Regions from separate parts of the Candidatus Pelagibacter sp. HIMB1493 genome, predicted to be linked through region 1. Evidence: riboswitches for the same ligand, from Rfam matches in the RefSeq annotation. Region 1 holds a riboswitch; the other holds the start of a gene.
What was found. Region 1 has a riboswitch for S-adenosylmethionine ahead of ACTTBK_RS02340 (O-acetylhomoserine aminocarboxypropyltransferase/cysteine synthase family protein). Riboswitches for the same ligand answer to the same signal wherever they lie in the genome.
Positions count from the first base shown of each region.

Region 2: linked by a shared signal. The riboswitch ahead of ACTTBK_RS03875 (homocysteine S-methyltransferase family protein) and the one ahead of ACTTBK_RS02340 (O-acetylhomoserine aminocarboxypropyltransferase/cysteine synthase family protein) in region 1 are both predicted to bind S-adenosylmethionine.

Region 1 covers NZ_JBNAIP010000001.1:437,095-444,301, forward strand. Annotated here, with positions in the region: gene ACTTBK_RS02290 (sodium-translocating pyrophosphatase) at 1-113, shown strand, start outside; gene bamE (outer membrane protein assembly factor BamE domain-containing protein) at 100-582, opposite strand; gene ACTTBK_RS02300 (ubiquinol-cytochrome C chaperone family protein) at 581-1,048, shown strand; gene rpmF (50S ribosomal protein L32) at 1,051-1,233, shown strand; gene plsX (phosphate acyltransferase PlsX) at 1,247-2,248, shown strand; gene ACTTBK_RS02315 (HU family DNA-binding protein) at 2,249-2,548, shown strand; gene ACTTBK_RS02320 (MerR family transcriptional regulator) at 2,541-2,903, shown strand; gene ACTTBK_RS02325 (50S ribosomal protein L33) at 2,904-3,095, shown strand; gene ACTTBK_RS02330 (chorismate mutase) at 3,097-3,387, opposite strand; gene ACTTBK_RS02335 (COX15/CtaA family protein) at 3,431-4,456, shown strand; gene ACTTBK_RS02340 (O-acetylhomoserine aminocarboxypropyltransferase/cysteine synthase family protein) at 4,484-5,812, opposite strand; SAM riboswitch class V at 5,815-5,881, opposite strand; gene rplM (50S ribosomal protein L13) at 6,024-6,482, shown strand; gene rpsI (30S ribosomal protein S9) at 6,484-6,921, shown strand; gene argC (N-acetyl-gamma-glutamyl-phosphate reductase) at 6,955-7,207, shown strand, end outside.
Region 2 covers NZ_JBNAIP010000001.1:707,843-715,049, reverse strand. Annotated here, with positions in the region: gene sufU (Fe-S cluster assembly sulfur transfer protein SufU) at 1-117, shown strand, start outside; gene ACTTBK_RS03905 (SUF system Fe-S cluster assembly protein) at 120-419, shown strand; gene ACTTBK_RS03900 (HesB/IscA family protein) at 419-751, shown strand; gene ACTTBK_RS03895 (hypothetical protein) at 824-994, shown strand; gene glnA (type I glutamate--ammonia ligase) at 1,002-2,408, opposite strand; gene ACTTBK_RS03885 (YbaK/EbsC family protein) at 2,549-3,031, shown strand; gene ACTTBK_RS03880 (DMT family transporter) at 3,028-3,909, shown strand; gene ACTTBK_RS03875 (homocysteine S-methyltransferase family protein) at 3,902-4,807, opposite strand; SAM riboswitch class V at 4,815-4,877, opposite strand; gene ACTTBK_RS03870 (putative 2OG-Fe(II) oxygenase) at 4,969-5,376, opposite strand; gene ACTTBK_RS03865 (sulfite exporter TauE/SafE family protein) at 5,596-6,342, opposite strand; gene ACTTBK_RS03860 (molybdenum cofactor synthesis domain-containing protein) at 6,358-6,858, shown strand; gene ACTTBK_RS03855 (YqaA family protein) at 6,839-7,207, opposite strand, start outside.

The DNA of each region.
Region 1 (7,207 bases):
CTGGTGATACAGTAGGAGATCCATATAAAGATACAGCAGGTCCAGCTGTTAATCCAATGATTAAGATAACTAATATTGTAGCTTTATTATTGTTAGCAGTTATCGCTGGTTAATTTCTTTACGTTTTTTGGCCCTCGTACCTAGAGGGTCATTCATTTTTTGTCTCATACTTGACATAAATTTGTAAATAAAGGAATTTTTTTCAAAACCTACTTCTGTGTTTGTTCGAACAATTTCAATATTTTTCATATCATCTATATTATAGAATTCTTTTTTTTTTAATATACCGTATTTATCAATCTCTAAAACCAACACATCATTTTTAAAAATTTTCATTCTCCCTAAATTTTTTAGTTTTGATTGTGTTTGTTTTCTTTCAATATATATCCAAATATCATTATCAAATTTACTTTTGGTTGAAGGATTTCCTAAAATTTTTATAATATCATTTTTATTAGATTTATTTACAAAAATTGTTTTTTGTTTTTTTTCTAAAAAAGGAACACCATGATGTTTTACAACAGGCTTAAAAGAGCAATTTGAAAGTATTAAAAATAAAAAAAATATATATAATTTATTCATGAGTAATGTGTATATACATATTTATAACAATTTAATTAATTTCACTAGAAATAAAGATTTATATAAGAATTTAAATAGGGAAGATAGTTTTTCAGACAGATTAACTTTATTTTTACTCCATTTTTCTTTTTTTTTAAAAAATTATAAAAGTGAGGAAAATAAAAAAGTATTACAAGAAATTTATGATTTTAACTTTAGACAATTAGAATTGAGCATTAGAGAAATAGGATATGGAGACCAATCTATAAACAAAAAAATGAAAGATTATATTAATTTGTTTCATTCAATGGTTTCTGAGATTCATTTTTGGAACGATTTATCGAAATCAGATAAAATTGAAAAATTATCAATATTTTTAGAAGATTTTAATAATATTAATGATTTACTTGATTATTTTGATGAATTTAACTTAAATTTATCAAAAAAAACTTTGAATTATTATTTAAAAAGTGTAAGTAACCCATAATTATGGCTGTACCAAAACGAAAACAAACCCCATCTAGAACTGGAATGAGACGGGCACAAACAATGAAATTTTCAACTAAAAATATAGTTGAGGATAAAAAATCAGGTGAATACAGGCTTTCTCATCATCTAGATTTAAAAACTGGCATGTATAAGGGTAGACAAGTTTTAGACCCAAAAGAATAGTATATTAATCTTAATGTCCGAAAAAATTAAAATTGCAGTTGATGCAATGGGAGGTGACGGTTCACCAAGCAAAGTAATTGATGGTATTATTTATAACCATCAATCAAATAAAAACATTTTTTACAAAATATTTGGAGATAAAAATAAAATTTCTCCATTAATCGAAAATAAAATTAATAAAGAGTTCTATGAAATTTTTCATACAGAGAATGCAATTAAAAGTACAGACAGTCCTTTAGAAGGTGCAAAAAGAGGAAAAGACACAAGCATGTGGCTTGCAATTAATAGTGTTAAAGAAAAGCAGGCTGATATAGTTATATCTGCTGGTAATACTGGTGCTCTATTAGTTGTATCTAAATTAAATCTTAAAATGATCGAAAATATAGACAAACCAGCTTTGTCTGCGCTTTGGCCAAATAAAAAAGGTATGAGCGTTGTATTAGATCTTGGAGCTAATATTGAGTGTAGTTCAAAAAATTTAAGTGATTTTTCATCGATGGGAGCTGCTCTTTATAATTCATTATACCCAGATGAAATAGCCAATGTTGCTTTATTGAATATTGGTTCAGAAGAATTAAAGGGTAATGAAGTAATAAAGGAAACTTATCAAATTCTTAATGACAAAAAATCTGAAAATTTTAATTTTTCTGGATACATTGAAGGTAATCACATTATGGATGGTGAAGTTGATGTAATTGTATCAGATGGATTTACAGGAAATGTAGCATTAAAAACAGCTGAGGGAACTGCAAATTTTATTACAAGTGAATTAAAAAAAGCGATGACTGGAAATTGGATAGGAAAACTATCTTCTCTTCTAAACATTTCAAATTTAAAAAAATTTAAAAAAAGATTAGATCCAAGACTGTACAATGGTGCAATTTTTATAGGTTTAGACTCTCCAGTAGTAAAAAGTCATGGTGGTACCGACTACGTTGGCTTTGCTAACTCATTAGATGTTTGTCATAGAATTGTTAAAGGTAATTTGATAGAAAAGATTAAACAGAATCTTTAAATGAGAATAAATTTAACTAAAAAAGATTTAGTTAATTTAGTGTATATGCAACTAGGTTTTTCTAAACAGATTTCAGAAAACTTAATTGATGATTTTTTATATACTATTGTTTCCAACATTAAATCTGAGAAAAAACTTAAATTATCTAAATTTGGGACTTTTTCCATAAGACAAAAAAAAAGTAGAATTGGCAGAAACCCAAAAACTAAGGAAACTAAAGTAATATCTAGTAGGGATGTTGTTTTATTTAAACCTTCAAAAGAATTTAAAGAGTTTATAAATCTTAAAGATTATGGATAAAGCTGATCAAGCTTATAAAACTATTGGTGAGGTTGCTAAAATTTTAGACTTAAAAGTCAATAAGAAGGGTTCTTTGCCTACTCACATAATAAGATTTTGGGAAACACAGTTTAAACAAATCAAGCCAAAAATTCTTAATTCTAATAGAAGATACTATGATGAAAAAAATATTGATCTTCTTAAGAAGATTAAATATTTGCTAAAAGATCAAGGAATGACAATTAATGGAGTTAAAAAGATCCTTGATAATGAAGATACTTTAAAGCTTGACGAAATGGCAGATAAATCTATAAAAGCTGAAAAATTAAAAAATAAGTTAACTAAAATATCAAGTATTTTAAAAACACTAAAATAAATGGCAAAAAAAACACACGTAAAAGTTAGAATGGTACCTGAAGCTAAACCTGATAGTCCTTACTTTTATTACGTAAAAAAACCTGCAGGTGGCGAAAAAGCTAAAGTAAAATTATCTGCAAAAAAATATAATCCGGACACAAGAAAACACGAAATGTTTGTGGAGAAAAAGCTTCCACCACATAGTAAATAAATTATTTTTTTTTAAAATTTCTTCTTTCGTAATCAATATAAGACCAAATCATATTTTTCCAAATGCGATTAGTTATTTTTGGATCTATGCCTTGTTTTAAGGATTTTGCTTTAATTTTTTTTAAAATAAAATTAATTCTTTTCTTATCTACGATTTCTTTTTTAAATTCTTTAAGCTTTAAAACTTCCTCAACTAGCTTTGTTCTATATTTTATAAGTGATAACAGTTTATTATCTAATTTATCTAGCTTAACTCTTATTAAATCTAGTTTTTTTTTATTATTTGGCGACATTTAATTTATTGGAATACTTAATAATTATTATATTTATCTGAGCATGTACAGTGAGAATAATCATTTAAATAATCAACTTAAATTGTGGATGCTATCATTACTAGTTTTAATTTCTTTAATAATATTAGTCGGAGGCTTGACTAGATTAACTGACTCTGGCTTATCAATTACTACTTGGGAATTATTTTTAGGTTTTTTTCCTCCTTTTAAAAATGAAAAATGGTTGGAATATTTTAGTTTATATAAAACAATTCCTGAATACAGCCAACAAAATTTCAATATGACTCTTGATGAATTCAAAGTAATATTCTGGTGGGAGTGGGGACACAGGCAGTTAGGGAGAATAATTGGTTTAACCGTATTACTCCCAATGGTTTATTTTTCAGTAAAACAAGGAGTTTGGATTATAAAAAAATACGGACTTATTTTTTTACTGGTTTGTTTTCAAGGATTTTTAGGTTGGTACATGGTATCTAGTGGATTAGTTGAAAGAATTGATGTTAGTCATTATAGGCTAGCAATACATTTGGTAACAGCTTTTATCATTTTATCAATTGTATATTGGCAATTTTTAAAGTTATCATCCTCTTCAAATCAAACAGTTTCTATTAATCTTTTTTTATTAAAAATTTTTTTAGTTTTATTATTTTTGCAATTAATTATAGGCGCTTTTGTATCTGGTATGGATGCTGGTAAAATTTATAACACATGGCCATTGATGGGTGTTAATTATTTTCCTGATGATAGTAGTTTTAAAGAGCTTTTGAATTTAAAAGTTTTTGATAATCCTTCTATTGTTCAATTTATACATAGAAATTTAGCATACTTAATTATGGTCATTTATGCCCTAATCCTCTTTAAAGTAATTAATACTGGAAACAAAAAATTATACAAACCTATTACTTTAATTGGTTTGACTTTGGCATTTCAAATTTTACTTGGAGTGATAACTATTTTATCTGGAGTAAAAATGTTATTTGCATCTTTACACCAGATAAATTCTATTTTGATAATACTTTCAACTTTGTATTTTATATTTATCTCAAAATATAAAAGACAAATTAATTAATTTCTATTTGTAGACATATAAATAAAATTAACTAACTGCTTTTAAATTACCTTTTGATGATTTGTCTAAAGCTTGATCTAAATCATCAATGATATCATCAATATGTTCTAAACCAATACAAAGTCTAACATATCCTGGCGTTACACCTGAAGCAGCTAATTCATCATCATTTAATTGACTGTGAGTAGTTGTTGCTGGGTGTATTGCTAAACTTCTAGCATCACCTATATTTGCAACGTGATAAAACATTTTTAAAGCCTCAATGAACTTTTTACCAGCTTCGATACCACCAGCCAATTCAATACCAACTAAAGCACCATTACCATTTTTAAGATATTTTTTTGCTCGACTTGATATCTCTTCATTATGTTCAGTGGAATAAATTACTCTCTCAACAGCTTTATGATTTTTTAAGTACTCTACAACTTTTGCAGCATTATCACAGTGTTGTTTCATTCTTAAAGCAACTGTTTCAAGTCCTTGTATAACACCAAATGCATTATCTGGAGAAAGAGCTGATCCTAAATCTCTTAATAGGGTCACTCTTGCTCTAACTGCAAAAGCAACATTTGCACCTGTTAATTCGGGCACAGCTTTACCCCAAACAACACCTCCATAACTTGCATCAGGTTCATTAAATAGTGGCTGTCTTTTTGGATCTGCTGTCCAATCAAAATTTCCACCATCTACTAGTGCACCCCCAACTACTGTTCCATGGCCTGCTATATATTTTGTTAAAGAATAAACAACCACAGCAGCACCATGTTCAATTGGTTTACAAATTACAGGGGCAGCAGTGTTATCTAAGATTAATGGAATGTTATATTTTCTACCAATATCTGAAACCTCTTTAATTGGAAAAACTCTTAAATATGGGTTTGGTAATGTTTCTCCATAAAAAGCTCTAGTTTTATCGTCTATTGCTTTTTCAAAGTTTTTTGGATCTGAAGGATCTGCATATCTTACTTCTATACCAAGCTTACTTAAAGTATGCGTAAATAAAGAAACTGTTCCACCATAAAGATCTGTTGAACTAACAATATTATCTCCAGCTTGAGCAACGTTTAATATTGCAAAAGTAGAAGCGGTTTGCCCAGATGCTACAGTTAAACTTGCAAGACCACCTTCAAGCGCAGCGATTCTCTTTTCCAACACATCGTTAGTTGGATTCATTATTCGTGTATAGATGTTTCCAAACTCTTTTAACGCAAATAAATTAGCTGCATGTTCAGTGTTATTAAATTGATACGAGGTTGTTCTATAAATTGGAACTGCTACTGAATTTGTAGCTGGATCACTTCTGTAGTCTCCACCATGTATCGCAATAGTTTCTGGATTATTTCTTTTTGTACTCATTTTTACTCCTTTTTTAGTGCTTTTGCTTTATGCAAGGCGCACAATACAGTTCAAATGCCTACCGATTTAAAATTTAATGAAAATTCCATTTTAGCAGTTTTATGCCCGCAATAGGATCAAATCGGCAAGAGATAAATAGCATATTAGTTATGTTTTACAAGCTAAATATAAAATTGACTTTGAATAATTTAATAGTATTAATCCTCGCACAATGACAAAATTCACAAAAAAAGATCAAGTTACATCATCTTGGTACGAGATTGACGCAAAAAATGCAGTTGTTGGAAGATTAGCGACTGTTGTATCTAATATTATTAGAGGCAAAAATAAGACTACTTATACACCTCACATGGATGATGGAGATTTTGTTGTAGTAAAAAATATCGAACAAGCAAAATTTACTGGCAAGAAGTTTCAAAACAAAAAGTACTATAGACACACAGGACATCCTGGTGGAATTAAAGTTACTACACCAGAAAAACTTCATGAAAAAAAACCTGGAGAAACTTTGAAATTAGCAGTTAAAAGAATGTTGCCTGGTGGTGTTTTGGGTAGAAAACAACTAACAAAATTAAAAATTTATTCTGGAAGTGAGCATCCTCATGCTGCACAAAACCCAAAAGTTATAGAATTAGATAAACTAAACAATAAAAACATTGCAAGAAATTAATATGGAAAACGTACAATCAAACACAAAAACTCCTAAATTAAAGTTAGACTTTAAAGATAGTAAGTACGCGACAGGTAGAAGAAAAACTTCAATAGCAAAAGTTTGGTTAAAAAAAGGTTCTGGTAAAATTTATGTTAATGGCAAATTATATAATGAGTATTTTGCTGATGAAATTCACAAAATGCAAATTACAAGACCTTTTGAAATTATAAATCAAGCTACAGATTATGATGTTAGATGTAGTGTAAAAGGTGGCGGACCTACAGGTCAAGCTGGAGCAATGGTTCATGGTATTTCTAAAGCTTTGGTTCTCTTTGATGAAAATTTAAAAACAACATTGAAAACTGAAAAGCTTACAACCAGAGATTCTAGAGCTGTTGAGAGAAAAAAACCTGGTAGAAGAAAAGCTAGAAGAAGCTTTCAGTTTTCTAAAAGATAATTTTTTTTACAATTTAAACTGCTATAATAAAAAATGCCTAAGCTTAATGCATTAGTTGCCGGATCTACAGGATATATTGGTGTTCAATTAATCAAGTTATTAATTAACCACAAATATATTAATATTAAATATCTATGTGGAAATTCGTCTGTTGGAAAAAATATTTCTTATTATGACAAATCTCTATCAAAAAAAAAATTACCTAAAATTGTAAAATTTAATCCTAAATTATTAAATGGTATTGATGTTGTCTTTACAGCTCTACCAAATGGTGAGGCTCAAGATA
Region 2 (7,207 bases), 270 kb from region 1:
ATGTGTTTATCTGGAGTAAAACAATATCCAATGAGAGTAAAGTGTGCCACACTATCTTGGCATACACTAGTCTCAGCTTTTGATAATAAAACTGATGAGGTTAAAACAGAAAATTAATTATGTCTAAAAAAGATCAAATTATTGAAGAAATTAGAAAAATTTATGATCCTGAATTACCAGTGAATATTTATGAACTAGGTTTGATTTATGATATTAAAGTTGAGGATGATAAATTTGCAAAAATTAAAATGACTTTGACTACTCCTAATTGTCCAGTTGCTGAAAGTTTACCTAAAGAAGTTAAAGATGGCGCAATGCAAGTTGAGGGTATTGAGGACGTTGATCTTGAATTAGTTTGGGACCCACCTTGGAATAAGGACATGATGTCAGAAGCTGCAAAACTGGAGTTAAATTTATAATGAATCCAATTATTAAATTAAGTGATAATGCTGTGGAAAGAATTAAAGAAATTATGTCTAATGCAGAAAAAGACTCTTTAGGTGTAAGAGTTTCAGTTAAATCAGGGGGTTGTGCTGGCATGTCTTACGTCATGGAGTATACCAAAGAAGTAAATCCAAATGATGAAGTCATTGAGGAAAAAGGTGTGAAAGTATTTGTCGATTCTGCAGCTATTATGTATTTGCTTGGAACAGAAATGGATTACAAAAAAGAAGAGCTATCTTCTTCGTTTGTATTTAATAATCCCAACGAAACAGAAAGATGTGGATGCGGGGAATCCTTTAAAATCTAGCAAAAGTTGAATATTCCCATTTAACGCATATCAGTATTGCATCATACGCATACCTAGTATATATATTTAGGTATGAACAAATTTGAATTTAAAAATCTTGTTAAAAACCTAAAAGATACAATTAAAGAAAGAACATTCTTTAAAGATTTACGTAAAGAAGTTGAGACCGGTGCAAACGGTACTCAAGATTACGTTGTTAAAAAAGGTATTAACAAAGATACAATTGCAACAACCAGACAGTAATTAAAAATTAACTACTGTAATACATCTCAAACTCTACAGGATGAGGTGCGTGTTCAAATTTATGAATTTCCTCAAACTTAAGAGCTATATAAGCATCGATTTGGTCGTCAGTAAATACACCACCTTGAGTTAAAAACTCTCTATCCTTATCTAAACTTTCCATTGCTTCTCTTAAAGATCCACAAACGGTTGGTATAGCTTTTACTTCTTCTGGTGGCAATTCATATAAATCTTTATCAAAAGACTCACCTGGATGTATTTTATTTTTAATTCCATCAATACCTGCCATTAACATTGCTGCAAACGTTAGGTAAGGATTACCTGCTGCATCTGGAAATCTAATTTCACATCTTGCACCTTTTTTACTTAAAGTAATTGGAATTCTACATGATGCCGATCTGTTTCTTGCAGAGTAAGCTAATAATACTGGAGCTTCAAAACCAGGGATTAATCTTTTGTAACTATTTGTTGTAGAGTTAGCAAAAGCATTAATCGCTTTAGCATGTTTTAAAATTCCACCAATATAGTGTAATGCAGTTTCTGAAAGTCCTGCATATGCTTCACCTGAAAATACAGGAGTATCACCTTTCCAAATAGATTGGTGAATATGCATACCTGAACCATTATCACCTGCAACTGGTTTTGGCATGAAGGTTGCAGTTTTCCCAAATGAATGTGTTACCATTTGAACTACATACTTATAAAGTTGAACGTTATCTGCTTGGTCAACCAAAGTTCCAAAATACATACCAAGTTCATGTTGACTTGGAGCAACTTCATGGTGGTGTTTTTCAACTTTGATACCAACTTCTTTTAAGTTTTTTAAATATTCACCACGCATATCTTGCTCACTATCAACAGGTGGCACAGGGAAATAACCCCCTTTAATTTGAGGTCTATGACCCATATTTCCATTTTCATATTCTTTACCTGAATTATATGGACCTTCTTTACTATCTATTTTAAATCCACTTTCATTCATATCATTTTTAATTCTTACATCATCAAAAACAAAAAATTCTGGCTCAGGTCCAAAAAACGCTTTATCACCAATACCTGATGATTTTAAATATTCCTCTGCTTTTTTTGCAACTCCTCTTGGATCTCTTTCGTAAGGATCTTTTTTGATTGCATCTAAAATATCACAGAACAAAACTACAGTATTATGAGACGTGAAAGGATCCATGAACATTCTTGCAGTATCAGGTTTTAAAATCATGTCAGATTCGTTAATTGCTTTCCATCCAGCAATAGATGAACCATCAAAAAACACTCCTTCATTAAGCATGTCAGCATCTACTATTGATGCATCCATAGTTAAATGTTGAAGTTTTCCTCTTGGATCAGTAAATCTTAGATCTACAAATTCTGCTTCTTTCTCTTTAATAAATTTTAAAACGTTTTCTGCACTCATTTTGTCTCCTATGTAATTTTGATGGAGCCTAATTAGCAAAAAAAAGTTAAAAAATAATGCTTATTTAATAAATAACACCTATGCATTTTTTACATAAGTAGTGTATCTACTCAATCAAATTAGGGAATTTTATAAATTCAATGGAATCAATACTAAATAAAGAACCGGTAAAAAGGGCAGAAAAAGCTCTTAAAACATTCGATCAAAATTTAAATGTTATCGTCTTAGAAAAAACAGCAAGAACAGCCAATGATGCTGCTACAGCTTTGGGTTGCAATGTTGGTGCTATTGTTAAAAGTTTACTTTTTAGGGCAGGTGACAACTATATATTAAGCTTGGTATCCGGAGACAAGCGTTGCTCATTAAATAAGTTAAAAAAAATTCTTAATGAAAAAGACGTGTCCATGGCATCCCCAGAAGCTGTTAAAGAAAATACTGGATATACAATTGGAGGAGTGTCACCAGTAGGTCACTTAAAGCAATGTAAAATCTTTATTGATAAAAGTCTAGAGAGATTCCCAGATATATTTGGAGCAGCTGGACATCCAAATGCTGTTTTCAAAATAAATTATAATAAGTTAATTGAAATAACAAACGGATCACCAGAAGATATTATTGAATGAGAGAACCAAAACTAATTGATTATAGTTTATTAACGTTGTTAGCGTTGATTTGGGCATCTGCTTTTTTTAATATTAAAATTGCAACCTATTCATTTGGTCCTGTTACAATTGCATTTCTAAGAGTTTTTTTTGGTTCAATTCCAGTTTTACTACTTTGCTTTTACAAAGAAATTAAAATCGAGGCATTTTCAAAAGATTGGTATTGGTTTGCAATGATTGGATTTATAAATTTAGTAGCTCCATTTTTTTTAATAGCATATGGAGTTAAATCTGTTCAAAGTAACTTAGCAGCAATTTTAATGTCATCAACTTCACTTAGCTCAGTAGTGCTAGGACATTTTTACACCAAAAATGAAAAATTTAATTTAATTAGAACAACAGGAGTTCTAATTGGATTTTCAGGAATAGTTTATTTATTTTCAGATAATTTATTAATTAATGAAAATAACTTTACTTCAGCATTATTAATTTTGTTAGGTGCTACTTGTTATGTAATTGGAGGTCTTTTAACATTAAAAATAAGTAAGAAAAAAAATGAAAATGTAACCAGTTCAATTTTGATTTGGGCTACTATTATATTATTACCTTTAGTATGTTTGATTGAACAACCTTGGAAAACTGTTCCAAGATTAGATTCTACTATTTCAGTTATTTATCTTGGGTTGGTATCTACTGGAATTGCTTGGTTATTGAGATTTAGAATTTTAGTTAACAATGGTTTAATTTTTCAATCTCAAGTATCTTATTTAATTCCAATATTTGGTACCATTTTAAGTTATATCTTTTTAAAAGAATTAATAACAACGAAAGTTATAATTTCATTGATAGCAGTTATTATAGGTATCTATTTTGTAAGAAAAGGTACAAAATTTAAATAATATTTTTTATTGCCTCTATATGTGAAGGCCGAGTTTCACAACATCCTCCAAGAATAGTGGCTCCATTTTCTTTAAATTTTTTTGCAAAAATTGATATTTTTTCAGGATCTAAATCTTTTTTTTGACCTAAAAAACTATTGGGGTTCGATCCATCATTTTCTTTATACTGAGAAGTATAACCACCTGTTGGTTTAGTTGTGATAAATCCATTTAATTTGAAACCAAATGGAACATTAAGTTTTTGAATTTCATCTAAATTATTCTCATAATTTTCAGGCGAAACACATGCTAGAATTACTCCTAGGCAATTTTCAGTAATTATTGAATTAATTTCAGAAATTTTTTCTCCACTTGGTAAAGAGTTTCCTTCAGAAATATGAACCCCAGCTAAGTACGGTTTATTAAATTTCTTAATAGCTTCTATTCCACATCTAATTTCTTTGATACTGCTCCAGACATCAAAATAGAAAAAATCTACTGAGGGGTTTAGTAATTCTGCTAATTCTGAATGATCCTTTGTGATTTCTTTTTCACTTCTCTTGTCTTCTTCATATGTCAAATCTTGAGGCGGGAGTCCTCCTGCAATCTTAATGCGTGGATTATTTAATTTAGCTTTTTGTGCAATTTCACAGGCTTTCTGATTTAAGAATTTAAATTGATCTTCTATTCCATTTTCTCTCAATCTTTTTCTTCTCGTTGTAAAAGTTGTAGTTACAATTACATCAGCTCCAGATTTAATAAAATCATTATGAATATTAAGTATTAAGTCGTGGTATTTTTCCTCAATTAAAGCATTTGCACTCCACAAAGTTCCCTTGGGCTCCATACCTCTGGCCAATAATTCTTGACCCATTCCACCATCTAAAATTTTTGTTGTTTTAAAAAAATTTTTATCCATCTTATCCTCACTTTTTTAGTGCTTAAGCTACATGCAGGTGCACAATATAGTTCAACTACCTTGCTAATTAGATCTATTGGGAATTTCCATTTTAGCAGTTTATGCCCGCAATAGGATCAAATCGGCAATTAGATTTATATAATATTATTAAAATTTGTAAATTATTTATTAAAAATTATTTTAGCATTGAAAGAAAATGATCTTCTTTCTTCCTCAATATTAAATGGGTAGGCTGTATGCATTAAGTAATTGGGAAATATTAAAAGATCACCTGTTTTTGGTATCAAATTAAAAATACTTTTTGAAAGAAAAGCTTTTTGCCCATTAATAAAGTCAATCGTACCATTGGTTTTTATTGTTTTATTTTTAACATTTTTATTTTCTGTCATATGTTTTGGAATTTTTAAATAACCAACACCTGATAAATCTCCTTCATGATAATGCATAGGATTGTACTCATTTTTGTATTGGCTAACGACCCATAGGTTTAAAATTTTAATTTCTTTAATTTTTTTAATATTTTCTTTGTTTAGAAAAATTTTAATATTTTTTATTAATTCTTTTTCCAAATTTTTTTTTATAAAACTTTTAGAAATTTGAACTTCTTTTCTAATTTGACTTGCTAGTTTTGGACTATAATCATTTGATTTTGAGAAGATTTTTGTAACAACTTCCTTGTTAATTTTTTCTAAAAATTTTTTAGAAATTTAAGATTTTCCTATTGAAGGCCCAAATGGTTTAAAATTTTTCATGAGAGATTAAATATATCAAAAAATAATTAATTCAACTTATGCTATAAGTGTTATGCCCATCCTTATAGCAACAAAAATTACTAAGAATGCAGTCATCAGGGCTAATATTTTGTTAGATAGGAATTTTATATTTAAAAAACTTCCAATTTGACCACCAATTAAGACAGCAATAAATAGTGGCCAGTAATTTAAAAATTCATTAAAAACTATTTCCTTTGTTAATTGTCCACCTATACCAAAAATTGAATTCACTAAAATAAACAAGGATGCAGTACTTGTTATATGTTTTGGAAGCCCTGCTTTCATCAAAAATAGTATAGGACTTAAAAATATCCCACCACCAATTCCAACTAAACCAGATATAAAACCAATTATTGATCCTATTAATATTGATAAAACTAGGGGTATTTTTTTAATAACAATTTCTTGTTTGTTAAAAGATTTGCTTTCAATAAGTAAAAAAATTCCAGCTAATATTAAAATGAAGAAAAGTAAAATCTCAAATAAATTTTTTTCAATTGAGATAGATGCTCCGATAAAAGCAAAAGGTATAGAACCAATTAAATAAGGACAAAGTAAATTAAAATTAATATTCTTAGATTTTAAAAAATTTATAGAATTTCCAGAAACTACAATAATATTACAAATCAAAGCTAAAATTGGAAAAATATAGTAAGGGACATCCCAAATTAAAAGTAATGCAAGGTAAGTAGAGCCACCACCAAATCCTATACTTGAATATAATACTGCAGTTATAAAAAAAAATATTGTAAGTATAATCATTAAAAAAATTTATTTATGATTGTAAATATAGCTTTACTAACTGTAACAGATACAAGAACAATTGATAACGATAAATCTGGTGCGATCTTGGTTGAAAAAATTAAAGAGGCCAATCATCAATTAATTGACAGAAAAATTTGTAAAGACAATAAAGGAGATATAGTTAAAATTCTAAAAGACTGGACTAATCATAAAGATATTGATGTTATCATTACAACTGGTGGCACAGGTTTAACTGGAAGAGATATTACACCCGAAGCTGTTGATGAAATAGCAGATAAACATATTCCAGGATTTGGCGAAGTTTTTAGGACTATTAGTTTAAAAACAGTTGGTACGTCTTCAATTCAATCTAGAGCTTGTGCAGTTCTATCAAATGGTAAATATATATTTGCCTTACCAGGATCCTCAGGAGGAGTAACAGATGCTTGGGACGGTATCCTTAAACATCAATTAGATATTAATCATAAACCTTGTAATTTTGTCGAATTGTTTCCTAGACTAAAAGAGAAATAAAAAAATATCTCATTATTTTTCCAAAACTCACAAGCAATAAAAAAATTAAAAATTTAATTCTCATCGTTCCAGCAATAAAAGTAATTGGATCACCAATAATTGGAACCCACGCAAATAACAAAGACCATTTACCATACTTTTTAAACCACCTGGATGATCTATCAATTTGTGTGTTAGTAAAAGGAAACCATTTTTTATCTTGAAATTTCAAGAAATAAATTCCTAGAAACCAATTGAAGATAGATCCTAAAATATTTCCAAAACTTGCAAAAAATATTAACAAAAATTTGTTGTAAGTTTCTGATAACAGATAAGTTGCTAATATAGCCTCAGATGAAAAAGGAAGTAT